4 regions of the Methylomonas sp. DH-1 genome follow, and region 1 is predicted to be linked to each of the others. Evidence: riboswitches for the same ligand, from Rfam matches in the RefSeq annotation. Region 1 holds a riboswitch; each other region holds the start of a gene.
The links. A riboswitch is a leader RNA that binds a small molecule or an ion and turns the genes downstream of it on or off. The one in region 1 is predicted to bind cyclic di-GMP.
Positions count from the first base shown of each region.

Region 2: linked by a shared signal. The riboswitch ahead of VXJ35_RS01735 (hypothetical protein) and the one ahead of VXJ35_RS00600 (hypothetical protein) in region 1 are both predicted to bind cyclic di-GMP.
Region 3: linked by a shared signal. The riboswitch ahead of VXJ35_RS10405 (filamentous haemagglutinin family protein) and the one ahead of VXJ35_RS00600 (hypothetical protein) in region 1 are both predicted to bind cyclic di-GMP.
Region 4: linked by a shared signal. The riboswitch ahead of VXJ35_RS10390 (VPLPA-CTERM sorting domain-containing protein) and the one ahead of VXJ35_RS00600 (hypothetical protein) in region 1 are both predicted to bind cyclic di-GMP.

Region 1 covers NZ_CP143089.1:136,056-141,275, forward strand. The annotation lists gene VXJ35_RS00590 (FecR family protein) at 1-275, shown strand, start outside; gene VXJ35_RS00595 (TonB-dependent receptor) at 290-2,755, shown strand; cyclic di-GMP riboswitch class I at 2,986-3,061, shown strand; gene VXJ35_RS00600 (hypothetical protein) at 3,135-4,019, shown strand; gene VXJ35_RS00605 (HAF repeat-containing protein) at 4,098-5,220, shown strand, end outside.
Region 2 covers NZ_CP143089.1:378,626-383,845, reverse strand. The annotation lists gene VXJ35_RS01745 (hypothetical protein) at 1-1,522, opposite strand, end outside; gene VXJ35_RS01740 (hypothetical protein) at 1,519-2,310, opposite strand; gene VXJ35_RS01735 (hypothetical protein) at 2,385-3,215, opposite strand; cyclic di-GMP riboswitch class I at 3,278-3,357, opposite strand; gene VXJ35_RS01730 (hypothetical protein) at 3,465-3,839, opposite strand; gene recB (exodeoxyribonuclease V subunit beta) at 3,907-5,220, opposite strand, start outside.
Region 3 covers NZ_CP143089.1:2,219,682-2,224,901, reverse strand. The annotation lists gene VXJ35_RS10405 (filamentous haemagglutinin family protein) at 1-4,471, opposite strand, end outside; cyclic di-GMP riboswitch class I at 4,511-4,589, opposite strand.
Region 4 covers NZ_CP143089.1:2,211,806-2,217,025, reverse strand. The annotation lists gene VXJ35_RS10395 (hypothetical protein) at 1-1,066, opposite strand, end outside; gene VXJ35_RS10390 (VPLPA-CTERM sorting domain-containing protein) at 1,133-1,903, opposite strand; cyclic di-GMP riboswitch class I at 1,941-2,022, opposite strand; gene VXJ35_RS10385 (hypothetical protein) at 2,480-3,610, shown strand; gene VXJ35_RS10380 (hypothetical protein) at 3,666-5,220, shown strand, end outside.

The sequences.
Region 1 (5,220 bases):
GCCGGGCCGCCGGCCTGGAACCGGTCGATTTGAGCCGCAGCCTGGCTTGGCAGCAGGGGCGCATCGTATTCGTACAAACGCCGTTGGCCGAAGCGGTCGAAGAGCTGAACCGTTACCGCGGCGACAAGCTGGTGTTGACCGATCCGGCGCTAGCCCGGCGGCCGATCACGGCGGTATTCGCCGTCGACCGTCCGGATGACGCCGTTTCGGCACTGGAACAAACACTGAATGTCCGCGCCCGCCGGCTGGCCGGTTTTTGGGTGTTGCTGGGCTGACGCCGGGCACGCATATGCCCCAGATTCCCGGGCAAAATCCGGCAGGCCCGCTTACAGCTGCGCCGCCCGGAGACCGAACAACGGCCTGGCACCGCTTGTTATTGCCGGCATTGCTGGCTCTGCCGGCTTATGACGCAGTGGCCGGCAGCGTGCTCGACGTTGACTTCGCCTGCCATATCGCGGCCCAGGCTTTGGATCGGGCGCTGGTCGAATTCTCGCTGCAATCCGGTCTGCAGATCGTTGCCGACGGCCAACTGACGGCGGGCCTGAATTCGTCCGGCGCCAGCGGCCGGCTGAAGCCGAGCCAAGCATTGGCAAAAATTCTGGCCGGCAGCGGTCTTGGTTTTACGATTAGCGCCGACAACAGCGTTCTGCTGCATCATGCGGCAACCGCCGCGACTGGGGATGCCAGCCTTCCCGACTTCACCGTGGTCGGCAGGCGCACCGAGCCGCCGGGCAATCCGGCGAATCAGGATTACCGGCTGGAGAATTCCGTTACCGCCACTAAAACCGACACTGCGCTGATGGAAACGCCGTTTTCGGTAGCGGGCGTTACCCGGCAGGTCTTGCTCGACCGCCAAGCCGTTCGCCTCGACCAGGCGCTGCAACTGGTTGCCGGCGTGTTGCCGGAGGCGTCGAGCGCCTTGCTGCGCGACAGCTATACCATGCGCGGTTTCAGCACCGGTAACGGCATTTTGGCCTACCGCGACGGCAGCCCGTTTCCGCAGGCCTATTCCAACGGTTTTTCCAGCAAACGCGACCCGGCCAATCTGGAGCGGCTGGAAGTACTGAAAGGCCCCGGCTCGATCCTGTTCGGCCGCGCCGAACCCGGCGGCATCGTCAACATGGTCACCAAACAGCCTTCGGCCAAGCCGTATTACGCTGTGCAGCAGCAGTTCGGCTCGTTCGACTATTACCGGACCAGCCTCGACGCGACCGGTCCGGCCGCTAGCAGCGGCAATGTGCTCTACCGTTTCAACGCCGCTTACGAAAATGCCGGCTCGTTTACCGACTTCGTCGCCAGCGACCGCTTGTTTGTCGCCCCGGTGTTGAAATGGCAACCGAACCCGCGCAGCCAGTTCACTACCGAATTCGAATATCAGGGGTTTGACGAATCGCCCGGGGCGGCGATTCCGCCGCTAGGCAATCGCCCGGCCGCGGTAGCCCGCAGCCGTAACACCGACGAGCCGGATTTCCTGGGCAATCGCGGCTATCGGATGTTGGCCGGTTACAATTGGTCGCACGAGTTCAACGATTTTTGGCAACTGTCGCAACGTTTTTACTACCACTCGATTCGCGCGGAGATCGAAAACGCCTTTTTTACCGGTCCCGCCGATGCCGCCGGCAATATCCGGCGCGGCCTCGGTCGGCAACGGCCCCGTTCGGACAATTTCTTTACCTCGCTACAGCTAACCGGCCGCGTCGCCACGGCGGGGCTGAAACATACGCTACTGTTAGGCGGCGATTACTATCGTGCCGACGATAGCGATCCGTTTGACGTACGTTTTTTACCGGGCAGCTTCAACGTCTTCGCTCCGATCTATAGCCCTATCGGCTTCGACGGCATCGATTCCGCCCGCGGAACCTTTTTTGCCGTCGACACCAGCACGTCCTGGTTCGGCTTGTACCTGCAGGACCAGATCGAAATGCCTTACCGGGTGTTTGTTTTGGGCGGTTTGCGTTTCGATCAAGCCAACCAGTTAGACCGCTTGCTGAACGCGATCGCAGGCGACGAACACCGAGTCAGTCCGCGCGGCGGCCTGTTGTGGCGGGCGTTGCCCGAATTGTCGCTTTATGCCAATTACAGCGAGAATTTCGGCGCTCAGAACGGCCGCAACGGCGCCGGTGGGATGTTGCCGGCGCAAACCGCGCAGCAATGGGAGCTGGGAGCCAAGACCGAGTTGGCAAACGGCAAATTTTTCGCCAGCGCCGCTTATTTCGATCTGAGCAAACAGCATGCGGCCGTGTCGGACCCGGTCAATCCGCAACTGTCGACGGCCATCGGCGCGGCGCAAAGCCGCGGTGCGGAACTGGAAATCAGCGGCGAACCGTTACCGGGCTGGCGCATCGTTGGTGGTTACAGCTATTTGATGTTTGCCGAAATCGTTCGCGATACCGGCGGCAGCAGCGGCAGCGGCGACCAGGGCCACCGGCTGCCCAACGCTCCGCGCCACTCGGGCAGCCTGTTTACCAGCTTCGAATTCCAGAGCGGCCCGTTCGCACATTTGAAACTGGGCGCCGGCTGTAATGCCGTCGGCCAGCGCCAAGGCAATCAAGCCAACGACTACCAGGTTCCCGGGTATGTGTCGGCCAACGTGATGGCGGCCTATTCGCTGAAACTCGGCCATAGCAAGCTGACCGCGCAACTGAATGTCGAGAACGCGTTCGACAAGTATTATTTCGTCGGCAGCAACACCGGCTACGATATTTTCTTCGGCGCGCCGCGCACGTTTCTCGGCGCATTCCGCGTCGAGTATTGAACCCGCCTTCGCTAACCCCGCAATACGCCGTCCGATACATTCCTAAGTTCCGGCTCAATCGACAGCCGCTCGCCGGCACAAACGCTTTGTAAAAAAAATTTTGGGACTTTCCCGGTCGCCGTCGTCCTAAACGATGACGGCCAGCTACAGGCCGTTTCGGGATAAGCGCGCAATCCGCTGCCGACCGTTCGGCAATTTAGCGGCGTTAGGCGCTTAACCCGCGTCACGGACGACGGCAAAGCCACACCCGCCGCGAGACGGGGCCGGAAAGCCATGGGGTCTGTTTCAGACAGCCCGGTTGCCGCTCGGACGACCGAGGACGAGGCCGATAGCCGGAAGGCTATCGATACCGCAATCCCAACATCAAGGCATACAAACTATGACTATCTCTAAAGCGCAATCGAATCCGCGGCATCGCTTCGGTGCCGCAGCGGGTTCGGGTTTCGACAGAAAAATCCCGTTAGCGCTGTTACTGGGCGCCATATCGTCGACGCCGGCCACGGCGCACATCATCCCGGTCAATTTCGGCACCTTCGATGGCGCCTCGGCCGTGGCGCCGATTTCGTTGAACAGCGGAGTGGTCGGCAACTACGGCTGGGCCGACGGCGCCGACGCCGATTGGGCCGACACCCATAAACTGGCAGCGTTTGCGTTTACCTTGACCGGCCGCGCCAATGTCCTGCTGCAGTTCGATAAGAAAGCGAATGCGTTCGGCATTAACGGCATGGTTCCCGGCTTTTCTCTCTACTTGGGCTCGCCCCACTCGGGTGCCGTCGGTTCCGACCACGACTATTCGGTGGGGTCGGAATTGCTCAGGGTCGCCGATTGCGCAGCGACACCGGGCTGCACGGCGACGGAAGGTTCCTTCAGATCGCTAACCAGTTGGAATATCACCAACGACCCCGATCCCGGCGCCGCATCGCCCAGCCGTTTCGAATACATAGGCAGCGCCTACGACGGTAGCCAGACCTTGCCGGCCGCCAATTCGCCGTTAGCGGACGGCAACGCCTACCCGATTCCCGGCGGCGACGGCTTGCAAGACGGATCGGTATCCAAGTTGTTCAGCAATCTGGCACCCGGCAGTTACACGGTATTTGTCGGCGGCGCGGTCTATACCAGCCAGGCCAACAATGCCAACCGAGGCGTATTGGGCAGCTTCAGCCTGACGCCGGCCGCGGTACCGGTGCCGGGTGCGGTCTGGCTGTTCGGCAGCGCGCTGGCATTGTTTGGCGCCGCTAAAAAACGCAAAGCGCGGCCGCTCTAACAGGCTACTCGGCTAGTCGCTATGTCCGCTCACGCCGGACCGGCATTACTCGATTAAAAATCTTTAAAGGAATTACACATGAGTTCTCCAACATTACCCGCTTCCGTCCTGAAACTGCGCGCCGCACTGGCCTTGGCCGTATGCGGCTGTCTGGCCGCCCCGGCCCACGCCGCCGACTATGGTTTTACCGACCTCGGCACCGCCGGCGGTCCGTATTCATCTGCCAACGCGATCAATAACGCCAACCAAACCACCGGCATCAACAGCCTGGGCACGCCCAGCGAAGACCAGGGTTGGGTTCTTTCGCGCTGGAACGGCGCCACGCTGAACCTGATCTCCGATCCGGGCCGTTTCAACGGTGGTTGGGCCATCAACTCGGCCGGAACCATAGCCGGCGGCTCGTCTCGTGCCTTCGTCGGCTATATCCACGCGGCAGTCTGGAACGGCAGCACCCGAACCGATTTGAACGATTTGGGCGGTGCGACCGATCCGAACGATAGACGTTGGAGTATAGCTACCGGCATCAACGACGCCGGCCAAGTGATCGGTACTTCGGTTACTGCCGACGAAAGCGCCACCAAAGCGGTATCGTGGAACAACAGCGTCAATCCCACCGTGTTGGCAACACTGGGCGGGGCTTCCAGCGAAGGCAACGGCATCAATAATGCCGGGCAAGCTGTCGGCAGCAGCTATCTCGACGGCGATGAATTCCGCCACGCGGCAGTCTGGAATCTGAACAACGCCGGCGTTGCCGATCTCGGTACCTTGGGCGGTAGCGAGAGCAATGCGTTGGCGATCAACAATGCCGGCCAAATCGTGGGTTGGAGCGACCTCACCGGCGATGCCGAACGCCATGCCGCACTTTGGAGCGCTGGCAGCGCAATCGATTTGGGTACCTTGGGCGGTTTGGAAAGCCGGGCGCTGGCGATCAACGATGGCGGCGCAATCGTCGGTTGGAGCAATTTGGCCGATGGCAGCCAACGTGCCGCGTTATGGAGCGGCGGCTCGGCCATCGACCTGAATAGCTTGCTGGAGCCGAGCGTGGCGGCAGCGGGTTGGATTTTGACCGAGGCGACCGGTATCAACAGCCAAGGCTGGATCGTCGGCAATGCCAAAAACAGCCTGCTGGGCATTACTGAAGGCCATGCCTACCTCCTGGCGCCAACCGCAGTGCCGCTGCCGGGCGCGGTCTGGTTGTTCG
Region 2 (5,220 bases), 240 kb from region 1:
CGGCGTCGATATCCCCCAGCACCCGTATCGCTTCGCATACGTCCGGCAGATGGTTGGCATTGGTGTCGCCGACCCGGCGCTGTGCGATATCGGCCACATCGGATTGGCCGTTTTGGTTGCAATCGGGGAATACCTGCAGGTAATACACGTCCTGCTCGCCGTTGAAGGTGGCGGTGTAGGCGATATGCGCGGCGTTGGCGTCGGACACCAGGGTCGAATAATCGCCGATCTTGGTCGATGCGTGCGGATAGGCCAGCGTGGTATCGAAGGCCGGGCTGACCGGCACGTTCTTGCTCCAGGTTTGGCCGCCGTCCCAGGAATAGCTGTAATACAGGCGCGAGACTTTGTAGCTAGCGCTGTCGCGGGTGTCGTACCAGACCGCGTCGATGCGCGAATTAGGCGCCACGCCCATCATGCCGAACCAGTTCCAGTGATGTTGGCTGCGAGCATCGTCGTTGATGCGTACCGGCGCGCTCCAGTTATCGCCGCCGTCGAGACTGCGGACAAAGCTGATATCCAGATTGTCCTCGCCGGGCGGATCGACCGTCGCCAACAGGTAGAGCTGGCCGCGCATCGCACCGGTCGAGGCGTCCACGCCGACTTGGACGTCGCCGACAGGGCCATACTGGTTCGGGTTTTGTTTGAACAAAAATAGCGGCGCCAAACCGCCCAGATCGACTTCACGCGTATCGAAGGTTGGGATTTGCGCCGGGTCGCGGGCGTTCAGCGACCGGGAAAACAGGTGGCGATGCAAATTGCGGTCCGGCTGTTCGGGGTCGAACTCGGGCGGCTCCAGCCGGCCGGCCAGATACAACTCGCCGTCGTTGCCGATCCGCATCGTGCCGAAGGTCGGCGTGCTCGGAATCGCCAGCGGCGGCTGGAAACTCGCGCCGCGGTCGGTCGAGCGGACGAAGCATTTTTCCGCCAGGCAATCGCGCCAAACCAGATAAACGTGGCCGTCGCTGGCGGTCCCGCTGCGGTCCACGGCCATCTGCGCCTTGTCGCCGCCCTGGCCGTAAGCGAACACCGGCGCCTCCCAGCTGCGGCCGCCGTCCAGCGACTTGATGACTTGTATGTCTTGCACGAAGGTGTAGCTCGGGTCGAAATGCAGGCTCTGGTAATAGAAATGCCCCAGCGCGTCGACATCCAGCGTCGGATTGCTGCGGCCCTCGCCCGGCGTAATCGTGCCGGCGAAATGCCAATGTTCGCCGGCGTCGGCGGTATAAGCCCATCCGCCTTGGCGAAACGACGACGCCACCGAATCGAATTGGCGCCAGGAAACCACGATATTGGCGGGGTCCAGCGGATTCAGCGCCAGGCTGGGTTCGTTGGCCGCATCGCCGACGATATTGCGGCCGTCGGCGGCGACATTGACTTGGCTGCTGAGGTAAACGCCCTGGCGATATTGCTCGGCGGCCGCAGGCCACGGCCAGCAAAAGGTCAACGCCGCGGCGGCCAATGCGCGGCGCGCGGCGGCATGTTCCGGCCCGGCCCGGCCGTCGCGGTAGCGGACGGCGCTCACGCGTTGCGGCCTGCGCCGCTACGGCCGATGCCGAGACCGGCCAGGCCCGCCGCGAACAGCAGGAACGCCGGCGGCAACGGCACCACCGCGGTTTGTAGATTGAAATTGCCGACGATGGCGCCGCGGCTGCCGTTCAAATGGTCGTAGCCCTCGCCCAGCCCCAGATCGCCGGAAAGGCTGAAACTGTCCGAATCGAGCCCCATCACGACATTAAACAAATTAAAGGATTCGGCGCGGAAGGAAACATGGTTATACAGGCTCCAACCCGAGCGGCCGCTGGCGGCGTCGATATTGGCGGCATCGTATTCCAGCGTGTAATCGCCGGACAATATGCGGTTGAAGTCGGTACCGGTATCGACGCGGAAGCGGAACACGCCGGCCAAGCCGATCGCGCCGCTCACGGAAGCCGCGAAGTTGGCCGGGTCGAAATCGAGGGTGGTCGGTTTGCTGCGGCGACCGGTCAAATTGGCGACCTGGCCGGGGTTGACGGCCAAAGCCAATCCGGTCGCGGCGATTTCGCTGACTCCCGGCACCAAGTGGTCTTCCAGAATCTGGTTATAGCTGCGGCTGCGCGACGCCGGCGCGTCGAAAAACTCCTCCAGGTACATGGCCGGCGCCGGAGTTTCGTCGATCGCGATGGCTGCCGCCAGCGCGTTGCGGTCGAAATTTACGATCATCGCGCCGCCGGAGACCGTGGCGGCCGCTGCCGGCGCCGAGACTGCCGCCGCCAGCAGCGCGCCTGCGCCGAAACGGGAGGTTAATAATCTAACTAACTGGATGTTCATCATGTTCGCGGGTGGAATAAGCTTACGAAGTCTGTAAAAACGCACCCGGATGCACTAGCTCGGGTGCGTTAGCCGGCTCAAGCGGAAAGGGCCGCGCGTTTGCGACTAACGGCTGCCATGACGCCAAATAACCCGCTGCCGAACAACCAAGCCGCAGCCGGCACCGGAACCGCGGCCGGAGCCGGCGAAACCAGGCTGAAACTACCGGCGCGGCCGGCTTGGCTGAGGCCGTCGCCGCCGAACAGAAAGGCACTGGTACTGGCGGACCACCAGAGTTCGCCGGTAAACAGCAGTTTGTCGCCGTCGGTCGTCACGCTAATGTTGCGGGTATCGAAAGTGGTGGAGGCAAAGCTGACGTTGTTGGTCAAAGCCCAGCCGCTATTGACGCCGTTGTTGCGCGCCGCGACGTAGCCGAATTGGTAATCGCCGGACAGCAGGGTACCGGTGAAACTGCCGCGGGTCATTACCACGCCGTTCAAGCCGGCGACGCCGCTGGCAGTAAAGCTGGAAGCATTGGCCAACGCATCCTGGCTGCTGTCCCAGGCCAGCGTAGTGGCTTTGTTGTTACGGCCGCCGCTGCCGAACGGAATGCCGGTGCCGGCCAAACTGGACGGGTTGATCTCGAACGACAGCGTGGCCGGCGCCGGATAGCTGCCGGTCGGCACAGTTACCATCTGCGACGCATCCATAGTGTCGGCCACCGGTTTGTCGAAATAATTGGCGACGTAATACCCGGTGAGCGCGCCGTCGCCCAGGGTCAAGCCGGACAACAAATCGTCCGGATGGTCGAAGGAAATGTTGAACACGCCGCCGCTCAAGGTGCCGGCGTTTGCCGCGTTAGCCAATGCCAGCGCGCCGGCGGCCAGGAAGCAGCGTAGCCGCAGCGATTTCGATCCAGTCTGTTGCATAATTTTTTCCTTAAATTGAAAGATACAATTGGCGGATTCAAGCCGCCGATGGCTCCCGTTCGAGAGGCGGCCCGGCTGTCTCGGCATAGCAAGACCCGCGGCTTTCCGGCTCCGTCTTGCGGCGGATGTGGCGAAGCGTCTCTTCCTTGAGGCCGTAACGGATCGCATCCGAACGGCGCATTCCTTGCTGTCTGCGCTGCCCGCTAACGCGCCGATCCGGGCGCAATTGCCGGCCGGGATGCGTTACGGTCACTGCGGTCGAAATTGCAGATTGTGTGCCAGTTGCATGCAGTCCGGACAAAGGGCACGGAAAACCGCACGACTGCCGCCGCCGAGCGGTTGCAAAGCGCAGCGGCAGTGGGTTGGCGACAGGCAGACAAGGCGTTGGCAGGGGTATTGGATTGGTGGCCGCCGGTTGCGGCGAGAGTCGGCGACGGCGGCCACCGGCAAAAAGCGGTGACCGAAAACCGGCGATATAACCCAATTGGAAATTAAATCGCCGTCGATAAGCGCTTGTAAGAAAACACCTTTATTTTCGATGGCGGCAAATCCCGATATCGGTTTCGGTGATTTAACATATTTCGGCAGCGGTCGGCGGCACCGGATCGTACCGGACAGAGACATTCACGGCGCGCTAGCCGCGGGTGGCAATGAAGACGCTAACGCCCTCTGCGCAGTAGGAAGTGGCTATTTAGGCTCGAAAAAACACCTCGGCCAACTCGGCGAGCCGGCTTGGTTCCGGGCGGTCGGCGAATACGCCGCTGGCCGGGCGGTCGGGATGCATGCCGCGCACGAACAGGTATTTGACGCCGCCGAAATGGCGAGCGTAATCGTAATCCGGCAGGCGTTGGCCCAGGTATTCGTGCAACACCAGGCTGTACAGCCAATATTGCAGGCCGTAATTGTGTTCGCGCATGGCCTGCAGCAGGCTCGGCGGCCCATAATCGGCCAAGGCATTGGTTTTGTAATCCATGACGTAGTAGCGGCCGCCGTAACAACAGACCAGATCGATGAAGCCGGTCAGATAGCCGCTGATTTGCTTGGCATCCAGCGCCTGGTAGGCCGGACAGGCGGCCAAAGCGTGGTTGATGCGGGCGGTGTCCACCCTACTTGGCATGGACAAGTAAAACGGCATTTCCTTGATGCACTGCGCCGGGTCCAGATGCTTCAGGCAAAACCCGGCATCGTCTTCCAGCGGCGTGGCGGCTACGCGGTACAGCACTTCACTCAAAATTTGCGGTTGCGCCAGCTTCAGACCGTAGCGCAGGCAGGCTTGGGCGCTGGCGCGGCCGATGTCGCGGCCTGCGGCCAAATCGGCAAAGGCGACGGTCTCCAACAGGCTGTGGATCACGTTGCCGGTGTGGGCACCGCGCGGCAGGGCCTCATCGCCGGCCGGCCGGTCGTGGCTTTCTTCGGCTTTATCGGCCGGCAGTTCCGGCGCCTGGTCCAGGCTCAGCGCGGCCAGCGCGGTGTAACTGCTCATCTGCCAGATGCTGTGCAAGCTACGAGTTTGGCGGCGGTAGGCCAACGGCAATTCCGGATCGCGGCGCGCGCCGGACAATTCGGCCGGCTCGCCGGCCGCTGCGGCCGGCAGCAGGCGATACTCGAATAAATCCGGTTCGGCGGCAGCCAGCTGTTGCAGCACCCGCTGCTGGCCGGCGAAATCGCAGTCGGCAAATTCGAATAAATAAGCCATCGCCGAATCGTTGGCCCGTTCCTTGGTGCGTACGTCGGCCCAATTCAGGTAGCAGCGGTACTTGGCTCGGGTTAGCGCCACGTAAAACAAGCGCAAATCCTCGGCCAATTCTTCGAACAAGGCTTGTTCGCGGCGTTCGCCGAATTGTGCCGAGCCCAGGTCGGCGACCATCGCCCCGTGTTCGTGGCATTGCACCAAGGCGGTTTCGGTTTTCAAGCGGTCGCTGCGCCGCCACAGGTCGGGGCAGAACACCAGCGGATATTCCAGGCCCTTGGAGCTGTGCAACGTGACGATCTTGACCGCGTCCTC
Region 3 (5,220 bases), 2.1 Mb from region 1:
GCAGATAATCGTAGGAACCGCCGGCTCCGGGTTGGAACTCGTAGGACAGCAAATCGCCGCCGCCGGCTACGTCCACCGTACTGCCGGTTTTGATATCGATATCGGGCGCCGACAACACCAGCCGTTTTTCCGGTGCAGTATCGAATACTAGCTTGCGGCCGGCGTCGTCCAGCGGATACAGCCAATCCAGGCCGCCCTGGGTCACGCCGAACGGAATTGTCATAGCCGCGCCGGCCACCCAGGTTTGGCTGGCAGCGTCGAATTTCATGTTGCGAGCCGAGACCGAAGTCAGGCTGTTTTGCTCCAGCGTCAATTCGCGGTCGGCTTTCAGGGTTATCGTGCCCATCGGCGCTTTGATCGCACCGGCCTGGCGAATCACCGGCGCATCGAAGGTCAACTGGCCGGCTGCAGACAGCGGCGTGTTATCGGTGTCGGTATTGTTGCCGATGATAACGATTTTGCCGTCGGCGTTGTTTTTGACCGCGAACGTGAAATTGCTCAAGGTGGTCGGATAAATCTGGCTGGCCTGCAAATACAAATCGGCGGCGGTCACCAAACCGCCGATAAAATCGCGCTGGTCGCCGGATTCGCGGATGCCGACCGCACGCAAATCGTGTTGGCTGTTCAGCGCAACGCGTTCGAAGCCGTTCCATTGGGTGGCACCGTTGAGTTGTATCCATTGCGCATTGCCGCTAAAACGGCCGTTGCCGGTGTCGGCCGTGTCGGCCACAGTCCGGTTCAACGACGAACCGATTTGCAGGAATACGGTATTCAACTCGACGTCGGCGGCCTGGCCGTCGATGCCGACTGCGTTGACCTTGGCTGCGTCGATTTTGATGCGCTCACCGGCTTGCAGCTCGACACTGCCGTGGAATACAACCTGGTCCGCGGTTAGGCTCAAGTCACTGAAGCCGCCGGCGGCGAAGCGGTCGACGCTGAGCGACATTTGCCCGTTCAGCTCCAGCGGGAAGGGCTCGCCGTAAACCGGCTCCTGGTTCGAAGAGCGCCGGGAAGATTGGCTGACATTAATTACCAGCGGATTGCTGGGGAACGGGATTTCCGGCAGCGACGGCGGGTTGCGGCGAAAACGGTCCAGCGCCAGTTCCAGCTTGCCGGCGTGGGCTAACGGCGAACCGGCGTTGGCGCGGAAATCGGCTTCCAGCACCGCGCCCTCGGCGGCGGTGACCTTGACCTTGCCGGCATTAGACGCAATGCGCTGCCGGGCGAAGTTATTCGCCAACGGATTGCCTTTTTGCTGGATATCCAGTTCGGCGCTGGTACCGGAAACGTCGATTAAAGAGCCGTTCTCCAACACCACCGCCCCACGCAACGCATCGAACACGACTTCGCCGCCGTCCAACACCACGCCGGTGCGTCGGCCGAACACGTCGGCCGGGTTCAAACGGGTGGTACCTTGCGCCAGCAATTTCGCGTGCGTACCCAACCAGATCACCTGCTTGTCGTCGTATTCCTGATCGTTGACCGAGGTCGCGGTCAAGTTGATTTTGCCGCCGTCGCTTTGCACGGTGCCGTCGACGTAAATGCTGCCGGCCGAGCTGACCAGACTAATGCTGGAACCCTTATCGGCGCGGATCGCACTGCCGGTTTCCAAAGCCACTTCGGTAAAGCCTTGCAACTTGACCGCCATCGGTTGGCGCATGTGTTCCGGCAAATCGACGATGCGGCTAAAGCCGCGCATCCCGGCCCCGGTGGCCCGGTTTTGGTAGTCGGCGCTTAATTCCAGGTTTTTGGCGCGCAGATTCAGATCTGTGGAGGATTTGACGGTGACGGCGGCCGTATTGGCGACCAGATTGACCGCATTGAAAGCGGCGAAACGCGAGGCGTCGAAGCCGCCGTGGCCGACCACAAAGGCTTGATCGGCCTCGCCGGTTGCCGGGGTACCGACCACGATCTTGCCGCTCTCCAACGTCAGACTGCCGTTCTGTTCCAGACCATAGGCGGACACTTCGCCGGCTACGCTCAATACCGGGTAGCTCAAGCCGCTGGCCGTGGCTGCCAACGTGATATCGCCGCCTTTGCCGGCCTTAAGCTCGCCGTTCAGCGCCAACCAGGCGCCGCCGTCGGCCCGAATCCGGGAACCGGCGGCGACCGTCAACTCGCCTTGCGATCTGAGCGTAGCCTTACCGCCGGCCAGCGCCAACGCATCGGTCGGTGCCGCATCGAAGCCCTTTTGCAGATCGTTGACCCATAATCCCGATACGTCCAAATCGGCTGTCTCAGCCAGCACCAATCCGCCGGAACCGGGCAACTTGGCGTTGTTGGACGCCGCCAGCGTAATACTGCCGCCGGCCGCTTTGAAATCGCCGGCAAAGTTAACGCTGCCCGCTTCCAGATTCAGGCTGCCGGTGGGCCGCATCGCAATCGCAACGTCCGCGCCGACCGTGGCACTACCCAGCGTTTTTAACGAAAACTTGCCAACACCGGATTGTTCCAGTTTGGCAGTGGAAATCAGCAAATCCGCCGGCCGGCCGTTGCCTTGCAGCGGGAAGTCTTGATCCGCCGCGATCCGAACCGCGCCGGGCGCCGTTTGCAACTTAACATCCTGCGCCGACAAAAACAGCGCCAAATCGATATTGAATTCGCCGGCTCCTGGCAGTTTCGCCAAATCGCGCTGGTAGATACCGGCTTGAGAGCCGGCCGCCAAATCGCCGTTCCAGGCCAGTTGTGCCGTCTGAATGTTCAGATTGCCGGCGCTTTTGCCTTCGCTGTAGCCGCGTTCGAACTGGGCGAAGGAGCCGGCGCCCAACAAGTTATAGGTCTTTTCCACACCCCATTTTTTGTGGGTCTGGTTCACCACACCCAATACCGCAATGTAATGGTCGTTCGGGTCGGCGTCGCCGATATCGACGATCTGGCCGTACTCGTTCATTAACTTGGTGGTATTGACGTAACCGCCGGCATAACTGACCGAGCCGCCGGATATGTCGAACTTCGCGTTTTGGTTGACGGCAATGTCGCCACCGGAGGTCAGCGTAATCGTACCGCCCTCGGCCAGCCGTTCTTGAATACTGCGGCTGATACGGTCCTTGGCGCCGGCGGTATCGACGATTTGGGTGTCGCCGCGCAAATCGACGTAAACCGTTTTGCCTTTCAACACGCCGGACTTCTGCAACGGCGCATCGCGCAAATCGAAGCTTTGTACCGACACCTCGCCGACGTTGCGTTCCATCGCCACCGCGACGTTTTTATAACCGGAAACGTCGATGACCGCGTTGCTGTCGACGCGGATGCTGCCCTTGGTACCCAAATTGGGTTTGGCCAGATTGTCGGTCGCGGTCAAGTTGACTTTACCGCTAGGGACTTTGATGCTGGCGCCACCCTCGACCACGATAGTGTTGGCCGTCGCCGCCAGATAGGAATCGGGCTGCACTTGGCCGTCGGCGGCGCTGCCGCCCTCGGCGTCGGCCACAATCTCGGTGTTGCTGTTGGCGCCGAAGGTCACGGTCGCCTTGGTACCCAGGCCGTCGCCGGCATCGGCCGCGCGGTCGGTACGGGTCGCCACCAGACGCGAACCAAGCACACCGCTCTTTTCGGCAGCTTGCAAGCGGATCGAACCGTTGACGTTGACCGAGGTAGTGGCGCTGACCCGGCCTTGCTGGTTGACGACGAAGCCGGCCATCGTCACGTTGCCCTGGCGCACGCTGATGTTACCGGACGTGGCGTTGGTGACCTTGCCGCCGGTATCCACTTCCACGATCAGACCGGCGAACGGATCGTCTTTGTTCGCCGTTTGCAAATAGACTTTGTCCTGGCTGGCGGCCAGGATGATTTGGCCCTGCTTGCCGCCGCTCAGCGTGCCGCGGTTCTCGATTTCGGGCGCGACGATGATAATGCGGCCGTTGTTATCGGTGGAAATTTTGGCGCCGGCCTCGATCAGAATTTTCGCGGTCTTCGGGTCCAATGTATCGCCCGGCGCCATCGGCTCTATCGCCAATGCCGCACTGTTGTTTTCGTCGAATACCCGGGTAATGCCGCGGTTGAATATTTCGTCGCTGATGTTCAGCGTGGTCGCGACCACGGTGTTGGTATTAATCACCGCATCCTTGCCGAACACGAACCCGTTTTTGTTGTATAGGTAGACTTGGCCGTTGGCGACGATCTGGCCGAAAATTCGGCTGGGATCGTGCTGGTTGATCCGGTTCAAAGCGATCGATTGGCTGTTCGGCTGCACGAATTGCACGGTGTTTTCCCGGCCGACGTTGAACTGGTCCCAGTTCAGAATCGCTTTGTCGGTGGTCTGGTCGATCCGCAGGGTATTGCCGATCACTTGGCTGGTCGCTGCGCCGCTGGTGACCCAGGTCGCCGCCGGAATCGGCAATTCGGCCCAAACCGGATTGGCGCCGCCAACCAGCATACCGCCGGTCAGCGCCAAGCGGACGCAGGCCACCAAAGGATTCAGTCGGAACGGTTCGCAGGATGTCTGCCGTGGAAATGCCGCGGATTTAGCCATGTCTCGGTTGCCTCGATCGGTTAAGTTCACCAGCGTACTGGCGGCAACCCGGCTGTCTCGACATCCAAGACCCGTGGCTTTCCGTCCCCGCTTCGCAACGGGTTTGGCAATTGCAATAAAAATTAAAAAACCTGCCTGAAACTTGTTCGTTCGGCTTTGTTTACGGCGTTCTGCCTAGCGCCGATTTCTCAGGCCGGTAAATCGTTTTCCGCAAAAGATTGGTTTTGGCTGAATAGCCATCCCAAACCAACTTTTATCAACTCAATATTACGAACCGGCCCGAGCTGATCCTACGAATCCGATAATTCGGATTCTCTGCTGGAAACTTCTAAAATTAAATCCCGTTCCGGCTTGTCCCAATGTCGTTAAGTTATCGACGGTAGCAGCGGGCCGTGCCCGCGATCAAACGGCTTCTGTCGCAGACATGGCCTGCTCCTACAGGACCTTTAAAAAAACAGGGATTTATTCAACACCCGATCCGAACCCTATTTTCTAAATAATCGAATCTGCAACAGCAAAGCTAAATTCAACTTTGCCAGCGCCATATATAGCCGCCGAATCGAAAACACGGCAATTCGAAAAAATCATGCCCTAACAGTTTAAATACTCAACCGGATTTAATAACTGCACCAAGGTATTAAATAATATTTATGACGAAATTATGACAATATCAAATATTTAAACTAGAAAAACATAACAGACTTCAACCGCTAAACATATATAAAAAATAGACCGCCAATAATTACCGA
Region 4 (5,220 bases), 2.1 Mb from region 1:
TCGCAACACCATCACCTTCCGCGAAGTCAGCATCGGTAGCATTAGCCGGCGGCAGTGCAGTTGCAGCATCGGAACATCCGTCACCCAAAAAGATAATATTGGATTGAGCCTGGGTACCTGAACCAACGTCTCGGCGGCAGGTGTGCAGGAAAGGTGCGTCCACTGGTGCCAGATCGGCTATGGTAACGTTGCCGCCGCCAAAGGCAGGAACTGCAGTGGTTTGGGTTAAAGCCCAGTCGTGCAAGCCTGGCGCAGTTGCGCTGTTACCAACTTTCAACGCATTCCATTCGTCCCATTTACCTGCATGGATAGAAGCGATTTGCGCCGAAGTCAGGCTAGGCATACAAGTCTCAGTTCTATCGCCGATCAAGCAAGACGCCGGCAGATCGTTGGTGGATTTTTGTGCGGCTTGCAAGGTTCTATACAAATCCCAAGTTACCGGGGCGCCGAAGGTCAACGCCGCAGCGGCTTTGACGGTCAGTTTGGCAACATCGGTGGCACTGATATCGACACCGTTGATCGCATTATTACCTCTGAACTGGATCGGATCGACGTCGGACAAACCCATATCCGGGATTTGGTTGTTGTTGATATTGGTGCATTCAATATCAGCAGGAGTGCTCAAGTTACCAGCATTCTTTTCGGTGCAACCGCTAGTGATGTTCAAGAAAGCCAGAGGCGTAGCTTGAGCCACTGGGGTCACACCGGTTCCGGAACCGCCGGTGTTAACTTTATAAATCAATAGATTGGCGTTGGCCGCGCCGGTCGGCAGGCTGGGGTTCTTCACGCCGACCGCACCGGTGTTATTAGCCTTGCAATAGATCGCAAATTGTTCGGTATTGCCGGTGTCTCTGAAACGGTAGACTTGGCTGCTCGGATCGCAAATGCGGTCGGTCGCATCGACGTTGGTTGAAGTCACCAGTTTGTCGATGAAGGTCGCCGCGGCAGAAGCGCCGGAGATGTACAACACGCGGGTGTTGGCTGGGTCGATGGTCGGAATTGCCGCTTGCGCCGCCGCACCGAACATTGCCGCGGCAATAGCCGCGCCTAAAACTAATTTTTTCATGGTCATGTCTCGTGTGGATAAAAACTGGAAAGCGAGCGGCGGACAAGCCGCCGCCCGTGAAGCGGTTTACTCGGCAACCGCCCATTTACGGCGGGTCGCACGCAGCATGCCCATCAGGCCGGCGCCGAACATCCAGACCGCGCCCGGCAGCGGCACTTGGCTGACCGGGAATACTTTGTATTCCAGAGTGTTGCCGGACAGCAGCCATTGGCCGGCGGCTTTGGTTACGTTGGTGCTTTGCGCATACCAGAAATCGGCTTTTTGGCCGAAAGCGACTGCGGCAGCGGAACCGCCGGTCGTACCCCAAATGTCGTCCGGCAAGTTAGCACCGGAAGACCATTGACCGGATTTCGGCGCATCAGTGTCCGATACCAGTTTGCTGACGTTCAGCGCAGGATTATTTTCCAAACCGACGTTGATTTCTTGAGCGTGGTTAGTGATGACAGTCGCCACACCGCTGGTTGTCAGCGGCGCGTCATAAGCCGGCAAAGCATTGCCTTCTTTTTGGGTAATGAACAATTTCGAAGAGCGGCCCACTGCCAACACGTATTGCACATTAGATGGGTTGTAGCTCGCTACCGAAGTCAACGCAGTCCAGTTAGCATCGCTGCTCAAATCGCGGCTGATGTTGTAAGTCTCGCTGGTGTAGTTGTTAACCAACTCCGCCAAAGTGATACCCAAATCCAGGCTGTAAGTTTTCTTCTGAACGCTGTCGTACGCTTGAAAATACAACTCGCGACTTGAATCGTTCGAGCCCAGAACCGCGATGCTCGCGTTAGCCGCACCGGCGCCGGCCAACAGCGCGGCCGCAACCAAAGTTTTTGAGAATTTGTTCATTTTTAGCCTCATGTTTTAAAAAACTATAAATACACAAGGTGACAACCCGGCCATCTTGCCTGGCGGCAACATCCGTGGCTTTCCGTCCCCACCTCGCGACGGGTTTGGCTTTTACACGCTTCCTAAGTCCTACTTTTGCACCGAAATGGCGCCGCTCTCCCCGCTACCGTTGTTGCTACCGCTGCCTACTCCCTAACCTCTTCCCTCGCCGCTCCGTCTGCGTGCCGTCCCTGATCCCTAGCCGATCCGTAAACTCGATGAACCATCGCGCCCTGCGGCGCTGTTCCAGTTGCGGCAAATTATTCCAGTTCAAATCGGCGTTTTTCGTTACGCGTCGGTTACAGTTTGATGAAACGTAATACAAACGTATTACACGGCAGGCGGAATCGGCCGTGCCGGCGCCGGCTATGCCGTTGTATCGCTTGGCAAATCGGCTTTGCCGGCTTGAGCCGGCCGCGGTAACGGTATCTGGCGGCGAGGCTTGCCGGCCAAGTTACGCCGCTGTTACAGTGGCGAACTGACTGACCCGGCGCCGGGTCGCCGCAGACCACCAGCCCCCTACCCAAGCTTTCCGGCATGACTGAAATCGAGCTTTTGCACCAGGCCTTTCAAGGCGCGCAGCCGCAAATCGGCGATTTATCCGGCTTGGCCGGCGCGCTGAACCGCTGGTATCTGCAGCACAGCCACTGCAATTTCCTGCACCCGTGCCAAATCGACGGCCGCCCAGCCTTGGTCTGCCGGGCCGACTTGAGCCGAACCCACCCGGCCGCATTCTCGGAACTGCAAGCCATCGCCGAGCGCTATGCGCTGTATCTGAAAGAAGACGCCCGGCGCGGCGCGCAAGGTTGGGCCGACGGCAATCGCCGGCGCGGATTGGGTTTGGTATTGAGTTTTTGTATCGGCCTCAGCGCAGTGTCACGCAGCGTCGGCGCCGACGAATTGCAAGCGGTCAAGGTCGTGGCCGGCGGCCGGCAATTGCCCGCGCCGGCGCTGACCGTCCAAGCCGGGGTTGCCGGCAATAGCGGCGACGGCGTGATCCGCTTGCGCCAGCGGCGGCCGCCTTCGGCTGCTGAAGTACTGGCCGCTTACAGCCAAAAACAATCCGCCTTGCAAACCGACTCGGTAGCGGCGGCCGACATCGTCCAGTTTCTAAATCAGGTCTACCGGAAAAAATCAGGCGACCCGGCTGTACTGGGCGCCGATCTGCAAACCATCGCCGAATACTTTTCGCGTTATCCCGAGGCCGTGGCGCTGATCGAACAATTGCGCGGCCAAAAAATCGAGCTGAATTACCAATCCGGCACCTGGCAAACCGTGGCTTTTGGCAACCAATTCGGCATTGCCAGCGTCACCATCCATTTCGATACCCGCCTCGGCGCGCAATTGCTCGGCGATCCCGGCTGCGAGGCGACGCCGGCCTGTAGCATCGCGCCGGCCGACGCCTTGTTGCACGAATTGCTGCACGCCAAACTGATGCTGCTGGACAGCGAGCATTTCATCGCCGGCGGCGGTCTGGCGCCGGGGCTGTACCCGTTCGAGCACGAGCATGAAGTCATCGCCGCCGAAAACCAATTGTTCCAAGCCATGAATCAAAGCGACGGCCGGGCCCGGCCGATCCGCCACCGCCACAGCGGCGAATTGCTGCAAGTCTCCTGCCCGGCCTGCATTCCGGTTAAGCAAGTTGCATCGGGCGAATTAAGCCTGTAAAACTAGCTAAAATCGTGAACCCCATAACAAAAATAACGAGTGCAGGAGGTAGTTTATGCCGCAAATATCCAGCCGGTCCGGTGCCGATAAATGGCGTTTCGCCCAATTGGGCGGTTTCGATCAAGTCGAGTTGAAGCGGACCAGCGATTTGCTGGCGCTGCCGGAATTGGACCAGAAACTGTGGGCGGCGCTGAGTTGCCCGACCCACGGCTTGTTCTTCGATCAAAAAACCCTGGACTTGCTCGATAGCGACCACGACGGCCGGATTCGGGCGCACGAGGTGACCGCGGCGGTCAGTTGGGCCTGCCAGGTGCTGAAAAATCCTGCCGATCTGGTGCAACAAAAACCGGTACTGCCGTTGGCGGCGATCAACGACCAAGACCCGGAAGGCAAACAACTGTTGGCCTCGGCCAAGGAAATCCTGAAAAACCTGGGCAAGGCCGATGCTACGGAAATCGGCAGCGACGATCTGGCCGACATGGCCAAAATATTCGCCGACACCCGCTTCAACGGCGACGGCGTGATCCCGGCCAAAGCCGCGGCCGACGCCGCCGGCAGCGAATTGATCGAGCAGATCATGGCCTGTTGCGGCGAAGTGGCCGACCGCTGCGGCGATCCGGGTATAAATCTGGAAAAGATCGAACTGTTTTTTAAAGATGCCGCCAGTTACCACGAGTGGTGGCAGCACTGCGACGCCGAAGCCTTGCGCATCCGCAAACAAATCGCCGACACCGAGGCGGCGGCAGCCTTGTTGGACAAGCTGAAACCGAAAATCGACGATTTTTTCACCCGCTGCCAACTGGCCGAGTTCGACGCCGGCGCCGCCGCATTGTTGAATCCGGCCGATAGCCGCTACGAACAACTGGCCGGCACCGATTTGTCCGCCGCCAACGCCGAACTGGCGCAACTGCCGCTAGCCGCAATCGCTGCCGGCGCCGCGCTGCCGTTGAGCGCCGGCCTGAATCCGGCCTGGCGCGACGCCGTCGGCCAGTTCAAAACCCAAATCGTGCAACCGCTGCTCGGCGAACTCGACAGTTTGAGTTATCGGCAATGGCAGGATGTCAGCGGCCTGTTTGCCGATTACCAAGCTTGGCTACAACAAAAGCCGGTTACGGTCGTCGATAGTTTGGGGCCGGAGCGGATCAAATTCTTGCTGGAAAGCGGCGCCCAAGCGACGCTGGCCGCGCTGGTGGAACAGGACCTGGCGCTCAAAGCCGAAGCCGAGGCCATCGATTCGGTCGTGCGTTTGCAGCATTACTACCGCGACCTGTACACGCTGCTGAACAATTTCGTCTCGTTCCGCGACTTTTATTGCCCGCAACCGCACGCCATTTTCCAGGCCGGCACGCTTTATCTGGACGGCAGAAGCTGTCAGTTGTGCGTGAAAATCGACGACATCGCTCAGCACAGTAAGTTGGCCGAATTGAGCAAAATCTTTTTGGCCTACTGCGAATGCCGCCGCGCCGGCGACAACCAAAGCATGACCATCGTCGCCGCCTTCACCGACGGCGACAGCGACAATCTGCGCGTCGGCCGCAACGGCGTGTTTTACGACCGCAATGGGCTGGATTGGGACGCGACCATCGTCAAGATCATCGAAAATCCGATCA